2 regions of the Amycolatopsis sp. NPDC049253 genome follow, and region 1 is predicted to be linked to the other one. Evidence: riboswitches for the same ligand, from Rfam matches in the RefSeq annotation. Region 1 holds a riboswitch; the other holds the start of a gene.
What was found. A riboswitch is a leader RNA that binds a small molecule or an ion and turns the genes downstream of it on or off. The one in region 1 is predicted to bind cobalamin.

Region 1 (4,537 bases):
GATCCGGCGGCCGAAGCCGCCCATCCACGAGATGGGGCCGTACTTCTCGTAGCGGCTGAAGCTGAAGTCCAGGCCGAAGCGCATCATCTCCAGCGCGTGGCCCACGACCGGCGGGCCGTCGTCGCCCAGCACCGGCTTGAGGCCGCTGCCGGCGGGCGGCGCCGCGAGCTCGCGCACGGGGTAGGTGACGGCCTGCCAGCGCTGGTCGACGGTGCGGGGCAGCGGCATCGACGTGAGCGTGGGCACGCGCTCACGCAGGCTCTCGGCGACCCTGCCGACCTTGCCGGCTGCGCTCGTCATGGCGACCTGCCTTCGCTGGCGGAAACCCGGTCCGGCCTCCACCGTGCCGCGTTGTTGACCGAATGACAATACCTTCCGCCGGCTCCATCCGGGTGATCCTTGACGAAGATCGGGTGCCGGGCGGTGGTTCGCGCCGCCCGGCACCGTCGCTCGGGGTTGTTCGGGGTTGGTCAGTCCTGTTCGGCGCGGACCTGGCGGGCCGCCGCGACGAGGTGGCGCAACGCGGGCTCCACCTCGGCGTAGCGGCGCGTCTTGAGGCCGCAGTCGGGGTTCACCCACAGCCGGCGCGCGGGCACGGCGGCCGCCGCCGTGCGCAGCAGGTCCGCGACCTCCTCGACGCCCGGCACGCGCGGCGAGTGGATGTCGTAGACGCCGGGGCCGACGCCGCGCGCGAACCCGACGGCCGACAGGTCGGCGAGCACCTCCATCTTCGAGCGCGCGGCTTCGATGCTGGTCACGTCGGCGTCGAGGCCGTCGATCGCCGAGAGCACCTCTCCGAACTCCGAGTAGCACATGTGCGTGTGGATCTGGGTGCCTTCGGCGGCACCGGCCGTCGCGACCCGGAACGCGCGCACCGCCCAGCCGAAGTAGGCCGCGTGCCCGGCCGCGCGCAGCGGCAGCAGCTCCCGCAGCGCCGGCTCGTCGACCTGGATCACGCGCACACCCGCGGCTTCGAGGTCGGTCACCTCGTCGCGGATCGCGAACGCGACCTGCAGCGCCGTGTCCGCCGGCGGCTGGTCGTCGCGCACGAACGACCACGCGAGGATCGTGACCGGGCCGGTCAGCATGCCCTTGATCGGCTTGGCCGTGCGGCTCTGCGCGTACCGCGCCCACGGCACCGTCATCGGCCGCGGGCGCGAGACATCGCCGTGGAGGATCGGCGGGCGGACGCAGCGCGAGCCGTAGGACTGCACCCAGCCGTGCTCGGTCGAGGCGAACCCGGCGAGCTGCTCGGCGAAGTACTGCACCATGTCGTTGCGCTCGGGCTCGCCGTGCACCAGCACGTCGAGGCCCAGCTCCTCCTGCAGCCGCACCACGCGGTCGATCTCGGCGTGCATGGCGGCCACGTACGCGGCTTCGTCGAGCGTGCCCGCGCGGTACGCGGCGCGGGCCTTGCGGACGTCGGTGGTCTGCGGGAACGAGCCGATCGTGGTGATCGGCAGCGGCGGCAGGCCGAGCGACTCCTGGTGCACGGCCGCTCGCCGCTCGTACGGCTCACGCACCGCGTCCTGCGGTGTCAGCGCCGCCAGTCGCTCCCGCACGGCCACGTCCACCGGGTTCGTCGCGCGGTCCGCGACGGCCGCCCGCGCCGCCGACAGGTCCACCCGCTCGCCGCGCAGCGCCCGCCCGAGCAGCACGACCTCGGCGACCTTCTGGTCGGCGAACGCGAGCCAGCTCTTCAGCCGTGAATCGAGGTTCTCGGCCTCGACGTCGTAGGGCACGTGCAGCAGCGAGCACGACGTCGCGATGCTCACGTGCTGCGCGGTGCCCGCCAGCCGGGCCGCGTGCTCCAGCGCGCGGTCCGGGTCCGTGCGCCACACATTGCGCCCGTCGACGACGCCGGCGAGCACCTCCTTGTCGCGCAACGCGCCTTCCGCCGCCACAGCGTCCACAAAGGACGCGTCGGTGACGAGGTCCACGGCCAGTGCCTCGATGGGGGAACGGGCGAGCACGCCCAGCCCGCGGCCGAGGGCGCCGAAGTACCCGGCGACGAGCAGCTTCGGCCGGTCCTGTGCCTTGGCCAGCACGTGGTACGCGCGGGTCAGCGCGTTGAGCTCCTTCGTGGTGCGGTCGCCGGCGAACGCCGGCTCGTCGAGCTGCACCCACTCGACGCCCTCGGCGTTCAGCGCGCTGAGCAGCGCCGCGTACGCGGGCAGCAGCTCGTCGAGCAGCTCCAACGGCTCGAAGCCGGGCTGTACCGCCTTGGCGAGCAGCAGGAACGTGACCGGGCCGACGAGCACCGGCCGCGTCTCGACGCCCAGCTCCCGGGCCTCGCGCACCTCGTCGAGCGGTTTCGTGCCGGCGAGCCGGAGCCGTGTTTCCGGCCCCAGTTCGGGCACGAGGTAGTGGTAGTTGGTGTCGAACCACTTCGTCATCTCGAGCGCCGGTTCGTGCTGCACCCCGCGCGCGGCGGCGAAGTACGTGTCCAGCGGTGATCGGCCCAGGCGCGTGAAGCGCTCGGGCAGCGCGCCGAACAGCTCGGCGGTGTCGAGCACGTGGTCGTAGTGGGAAAAGGTGTTCGAGGGGACCGATTTCAGTCCCGCGTCGCGCAGCCGCGACCACGTCCGCGCGCGCAGTCCGCGGCCGGTGGCGAGCAACTCCGCCTCGCCGGCGGTGCCCGCCCAGTAGCGCTCCAGGGCGCGTTTGAGCTCCCGGTCTCCTCCGATGCGCGGGTATCCCAGGACGGTGGTGCCGATGGTGGTCACAGGCTCTCTCCTCGCGAGCTCGCTCGACGAGCCCGGGCACGCGAGAGCCGCGTTCGGTCAGGCCGTGTCCCACGGGGCCCGGACTCACGCACGCCGTCGGCGCACGTACCACGGGCAGGTCTTCGGACTCGTGGGCGCAACGCTCGCGCCTACTCGCCGTCGCTTCCCGGGCGTCTCGCCCAGTGCTCGACCACGAACTTCGTGGTGACGGCTTTCGTTCCCACTCACCGCTGCGGGGCAGTCCCGGATTCACACCGGGTTCCCTGTTGCCTCACCGGGACACGACCGGAAAAAGCTCGGCCACGCCCTGGCGAACCAGTGGCGTGGCCGAGCCTAGCGGGGTCGGGGCTTCCGGCGGCACGACGTCCGCTGTGATCCCGGAGACCGGGATCGGGCCCCGCAGCCGATCAATCCCAGTCGAGCGCGCCACCCGACTGGTACTCGATCACGCGGGTCTCGAAGAAGTTCTTCTCCTTCTTCAGGTCCATCGCCTCCGACATCCACGGGAACGGGTTCTCCGTCTCCCCGAAGATCGGCGCGAGGCCGATCTGCTGGGCGCGCCGGTCGGTGATGAAGTGCATGTACTGCTCGCACAACTGCGCCGACAGCCCCAGCATGCCGCGCGGCATGGTGTCGCGCGCGTAGCGGACCTCCAGCTCGCACGCGTCGGTCAGCATCTGCCGGATCTCCGCCTGGAACTCTTCGGTCCACAGGTGCGGGTTCTCGATCTTGATCTGGTTGATGCAGTCGATGCCGAAGTTCAGGTGGATCGACTCGTCGCGCAGGATGTACTGGTACTGCTCGGCGATGCCGACCATCTTGTTGCGCCGGCCGAGCGAGAGGATCTGCGCGAAGCCGGTGTAGAACCACATGCCCTCGAAGATCACGTAGAACGCCACGAGGTCGCGCAGGAACGCCTGGTCGGCTTCCGGCGTGCCGGTCTCGAAGTCCGGGTTCTCGAGGTTCTGCGTGTACTTCAGCGCCCACGCGTCCTTCTCGGAGATGGACGGCACCTCGCGGTACATGTTGAACAGCTCGCCCTCGACCAGGCCGAGGCTTTCGCAGATGTACTGGAAGGTGTGCGTGTGCACGGCTTCCTCGAACGCCTGGCGCAGCAGGTACTGGCGGCACTCGGGGTTGGTGATCTGGCGGTACACCGCGAGCACGATGTTGTTGGCCACCAAGGATTCCGCGGTGGCGAAGAAGCCGAGGTTGCGCTTGAGCATCTGGCGCTCGTCCTCGGTCAGGCCGTCCGGCGACTTCCACAGCGCGATGTCGGCCTGCATGGCGACCTCGGTCGGCATCCAGTGGTTGTTGCACGCGGCGAGGTACTTGTCCCACGCCCAGCGGTACTTCATGGGCAGCAGCTGGTTCACGTCGGCGCGCGCGTTGATCATGCGCTTGTCGTCGACGTTGATCCGGGCGGCGCCGACCTCGATCGCGCCGAGGCCGGTGGCGTCCGTGGTCTCCACGTTGGTCATCTAGAGGCTCCAAGAAAAGGCTCGCCGGCGGTGCGGCCGGTTCTCGCCGGCGGCACCACTGGCGAGGAGGTCACTGGCAGGCTTCGCAGTCGGGGTCGTCGATGCGGCAGGAGGCGCCTTCGGTGGCGACGAAGTCGATGTCGTCGACCTTCGGCATTTCCTTCGGCTCGGCGGGCTTGGCGGCCGGAACCGCGGCGGGCACGGCCGCGGCGGGGCTCGCCGGCACGGCGGCCGACGGCGACGGCGACGGCGCGGGCGAAGGCGCCGGGGCGGCCGCCTCGGCCGGAGCGGCAGCGGTGGCGGCCGGGGCGGCCGAGACCGCGTTCAGCT
Region 2 (4,537 bases), on a different contig from region 1:
TCGCGTACGCGAGCTCCTCCTCGACGGTGTCCGTGACGAACCCGGCGAGCGGATCCTGCCCCACGACCCCGACGACGGACGCCAGCTCACGCGGCGGGTGCGTGGCCGTGTCCAGACCGTCGACGAACACGCGCCCGGCCAGCGTCCCGCCGGTGAAGTGGGGCACGAGCCCGTTGATGGCCCCGAGAAAAGTCGACTTGCCGACCCCGGTGCGCCCGGCCACCAGGCACAGCTCGCCTTCCTCCACCACGAGGTCGACGCCGCGCAGCACGGGCGCGGAAGCTCCGTCGTAGGTGACGGTGACCTGCGAGAACTCGATCACCGCGCCACCTCCGCGACGGGCAGCGGCCGCGGCGCGAGCCAGGCCGGCAGCACCGCGATCAACACGGCCAACGCCGGCAGCAAGGGCAACGTCGGCCAGCTCGGCGGGCTCACCGACGTCACCAGCTGCGCCGGCGGGCAAGCCAGCAGCAGCCCCGCCGACACGACCCCGCACAACACCACCAACGTCTCCGGCAGCCGCCACGGATCGGGCCGGTACGCGGTCCGCTGGATCCGCCGCCCGCCCAGCACGAACCCGGCGGACGCCACGACCAGCCCGGCCACCAGCATCGGCACACCGAGCCAGCTCGACGACCCGTCGAGCACCCCGTACACCCCGACCGCGACCCCGACCAGCCCGGCCAGCACGCAGGCCGCGATCAGCACCCGCACACGCGGCGCGAGGTACCCGCGCCGGCCGTAGCCGCGCGAGTCCATGGCCGCCGCCAGCAGCAGCGAGCGGTCCAGCGCGTCCGCCAGCACCGGCACGAAAACCCCCTTCACGAACCTCAGCCCCCGGCCACGCGCCGCCCGCAGCCGCCGCGCACGCCGCACCCGCTGCACGCTCTCCACCAGCTGCGGCGCCATCGAAAGCGCCACCGTGACGGCCGTGCTCACCTCGGCCAACGCACCCGGCACGGCCTTGAGCAGGCGTTTCGGGTTCGCCAGCGCGTTGGCGGCGCCGACGCAGAGCACGATCGCCGCCAGCCGCAGCCCGTCGTAGAAGCCGCCGAGCAGCTCCTCGGCCGACGTCGGGCCCAGCAGCTCGATCCCGGCGGCCGCGGCGGGCAGCGGGATCGTCGGCAGCGTGAACAGCACGTGGCCGCCGTCCTCGCCGCCGATGAGGATGCGGAACAGCACACGCGACACCACGATCACCCCGGCGACCAGCGCGTACACGCGAAAAGCCAGCGCCCACGGCGCGTCTCCGCGACGGTTCACGACCACGAACCCGGCCACGGCGATCACCAGCGCCAGCAGCAGCGGGTTGGTGGTGCGGCTGGCGGCGACGGCGAGCGCGAGCGCCCACACCCACCACGCACCCGGGTGCAGAGCCCGCGCGTTACCGGGCAGCACGCCCGCGCCGCAGCCCGACGACCACGCCCGCGACGACGAGCACCGCGATCACGACGAGCCCGATCACCAGGCTCCACGGGAAGCCGCTGCCGCCGGAATCCGTCGACGCGGCGGCGGGAACAGGTGCGTTGGCCTTGCGCACCGGCGCCACCCGCGGCGGCGGGTAGTCCTGGAACGACTTGTTGTGCGCGAACGACCAGCCCTCGAAGCTCCCCGCCGGCGGCTTCCAGCCCTGCACACCGACCTGGCTCGACGCCCACTTGCCGCCGTCGGTCGCCGTCCAGAAGCTCCACGACGCGCTCTCCGGCGGCATCCCCGAACACGACTGGTCGGCCGGTTTGCCCTCGATCTTGCAGATCAGCGCCAGGCCGTACTTGCCGACGCCCGCGATGTCGAGGCCGGCGTTCTGCATCGCCGCCACGCCGTCGGCCTGCGGCCCGGGCGCGCAGCGGATCAGGGTGTCGCCACCGAGGTCCTGGAAGTCGACGACCACGGTCACGCCGTTGCCGTCCGGGCAGTAGCCCGCGGTGCCCTTCCCGGGCACGGTCGCGGTGGCGGGACTCGCGCCGGACAGACCGGCGGTGACCAGGAGCGCGGCCACGGCAAGCATCCGGACCGGAGACACACGGAGCAGGGCAGGGATTACTGATCCGGCCAAAAGTAGGCCGACCCTCACGCGGCGCGTAACCGTTACTACGAAGCCATTCGGCCGTGACTGTGGTCGGATTGGTAATGGTCGGCACAAAAACCGCATCGTTGATGAAACCTCGCATCGAGTCGGACCACGGCGGGCGATCCGGCTCACGGCCGCGCGGGCGGCCGCTCACGGTTGCGGGTCAGCGCCGGATTCCCACCGGCTTCCCCCGATCGTGGTGTACAGCTGACCGACGTTAACCCACCGGAGGTACCCGCCGGAAGCGGCGCCGGACACACCTACACTTCCGGGCGTGGACGTCGGACAGCTGCGCATCGGCCTCGTCGGAACCGGTCCCTGGGCGACGACGGTGCACGCGCCGGGCCTGGCCGAGCACCCCGGCACCGAGCTCACCGCCGTGTGGGCGCGCCGCGTCACCAGCGCCCGTCCGCTGGCCGAGGCCCACGGCGCGGTCGGCACCGACGACCTCGACGAGCTGTTCTCCCTGGTCGACGCCCTCGCCTTCGCGGTGCCGCCCGCCGTGCAGGCGGAGATCGCGACGCGCGCGGCCGAGGCCGGCAAGCACCTGATCCTCGAGAAGCCCATCGCCGCCGACCTGGCGAGCGCACAGCGGCTGGCCGACGCCGTGGACAAGGCCGGCGTCGCGTCGCTCGTGATGCTCACGCTGCGGTTCTCCCAGCAGACGCGCGAGTGGCTCGACGGTCTCGCCGCCTCGGGCGGCTGGCGCGGCGGGGGCGCGCGCTGGCTGTCGGGCGCGCTGCTCGGCGGGCAGTACTCGACCTCGGCCTGGCGCCTCGACGCGTCCGGCGGCGCGCTCGCCGACATCGGCCCGCACGCGTTCGACCTGCTCGACGCGGCCCTCGGCCGCATCACCGACGTGCTCGCGGCCCACCGGGGCCCCGACGACCTGTGGCAGCTGATGTTCGCCCACGAGGGTGGTGCCACGAGCACCGCGACACTGTCGCTGCGGCTGCCGGTTCAGCCGACCGTGGTCGAGGTCGCGGTCTACGGCGAGCACGGCTACCGGACACTCGGCCGCAAACCGGGCACCGCCGGGGAGTCCTACACGGCCCTGCTCGACGACTTCGCGGCCATGGTCGCGAGTGGCACGACGACGCATCCGTGCGACGTCCACCGTGGCCTGCACCTGTCCGCGCTCATCGAGAAAGCGCGCGAGCTCGCCGGGTAGTACACAGGCTCGAACCCTTGTTTTCCGTTGTGGAACAAGGCTTTTCGCCAAGTCGGCGAAATCCTTCCACAGGGTTGTCCACAGCATCCACTATGGACGGTCCGCGCCTCGACCGAACCACGGGAAGCCGTTTCGCGCCACCGGAAAGATCACCGAATAGTGCGGCCCGCTGAGCATGCCGACTCGAACCGGCAATGCGAAGGTTGATCTTGGAAGGGCGGGAAGAAGCAGTTCAGAGGGGTTCGAGAAGGGAAGCGCATGGGTGCCTTGCTGCGCGCTTTCTGGGGGATCATCCCGATCACGGCCATCGCGGTGCCATACGCGCTGCTCTGCTGGCCCTTGCTCGCCGCGCGGAGGCGGCGAAGAAACAGCGGCATCAGCCTGGGCCACGCCTCGGCGACCGCGGCCGTCGACGTGACGGCGGTGACCATCGGCGCACTCGTGCTCTGCCTGGTCATCATGCCCGTCGGCACCGCTTCGGGGAGCACCCTCGACCTCGTGCCCGGCGCCGACCTCTCCGCCGCGCTGTCCGACGACGGATCGCTCTGGCAGGTCGTCGGCAACGTCCTCCTCCTGTGCCCGCTGGGCGCGCTCGTGCCGCTGCGCCTGCGCCGGCTGCGTTCGCTCAGCCGGATCGCGCTCACCGCCCTGAGCGCGTCCGTGCTGGTGGAGGCCACGCAGTTCCTCATCCACAGCGGCCGCGTGACCTCGACCGACGACGTGCTGCTCAACACCATCGGCGCCACGCTCGGCGCCGCACTGACCCGCCGCGGCTGGCGCTACTTCGACGTGGTGCCCGTGGTCGCGATCCCGCAGCAGGTGCGGCGGACCGTCTGCAACGCGCCCGTCCGCCTGCGGGTGCCGCGCTCGGTGTGGGACACGCGCTACGCCGGGATCGGCCACCCGGAACGGCGTTGAAATAAATCGGTTGCCCTTGCTGGGACACTGAAAGCTCTCGGATCTTCGGACGAAGGAACGCCTATGTTTGCCGCCGCTGCTCGCGACGGCCGAGGTCAGGCCTGACGCGAGCCCGTCAGCCGTCCTTCCCACGCCCTGCCCTCCTCGGCAGCGCGCGTGGGTTTCCTTCGACCCCGAAAGGGATCACCCAGCATGTCCGCCCTTCAGGCGTATGTCCGTGCCACCGCGCCCCGAGGCCGTGCCGTCGAACGGATCGGCCCGTTCCTCGCGACCTTCTCCCGCACCAGTGAAAACCCGATGCTCAACTACGCGATCCCCGACGACGGCGCCGCGCCGTCACCTGCGGAGATCACCGCACTGACCGAGGCGTACGCGGG

Region 2: linked by a shared signal. The riboswitch ahead of AB0K15_RS19600 (hypothetical protein) and the one ahead of metE (5-methyltetrahydropteroyltriglutamate--homocysteine S-methyltransferase) in region 1 are both predicted to bind cobalamin.

What each region holds. Positions count from the first base shown of each region.
Region 1 is NZ_JBFAQX010000003.1:538,484-543,020, forward strand. It holds gene AB0K15_RS10100 (cytochrome P450) at 1-300, opposite strand, end outside; gene metE (5-methyltetrahydropteroyltriglutamate--homocysteine S-methyltransferase) at 471-2,726, opposite strand; cobalamin riboswitch at 2,822-3,020, opposite strand; gene AB0K15_RS10110 (ribonucleotide-diphosphate reductase subunit beta) at 3,134-4,207, opposite strand; gene AB0K15_RS10115 (ribonucleoside-diphosphate reductase subunit alpha) at 4,278-4,537, opposite strand, start outside.
Region 2 is NZ_JBFAQX010000007.1:404,194-408,730, forward strand. It holds gene AB0K15_RS19590 (ATP-binding cassette domain-containing protein) at 1-322, opposite strand, end outside; gene AB0K15_RS19595 (CbiQ family ECF transporter T component) at 319-1,395, opposite strand; gene AB0K15_RS19600 (hypothetical protein) at 1,385-2,008, opposite strand; cobalamin riboswitch at 2,167-2,302, opposite strand; gene AB0K15_RS19605 (Gfo/Idh/MocA family oxidoreductase) at 2,346-3,242, shown strand; gene AB0K15_RS19610 (VanZ family protein) at 3,501-4,160, shown strand; gene AB0K15_RS19615 (GNAT family N-acetyltransferase) at 4,353-4,537, shown strand, end outside.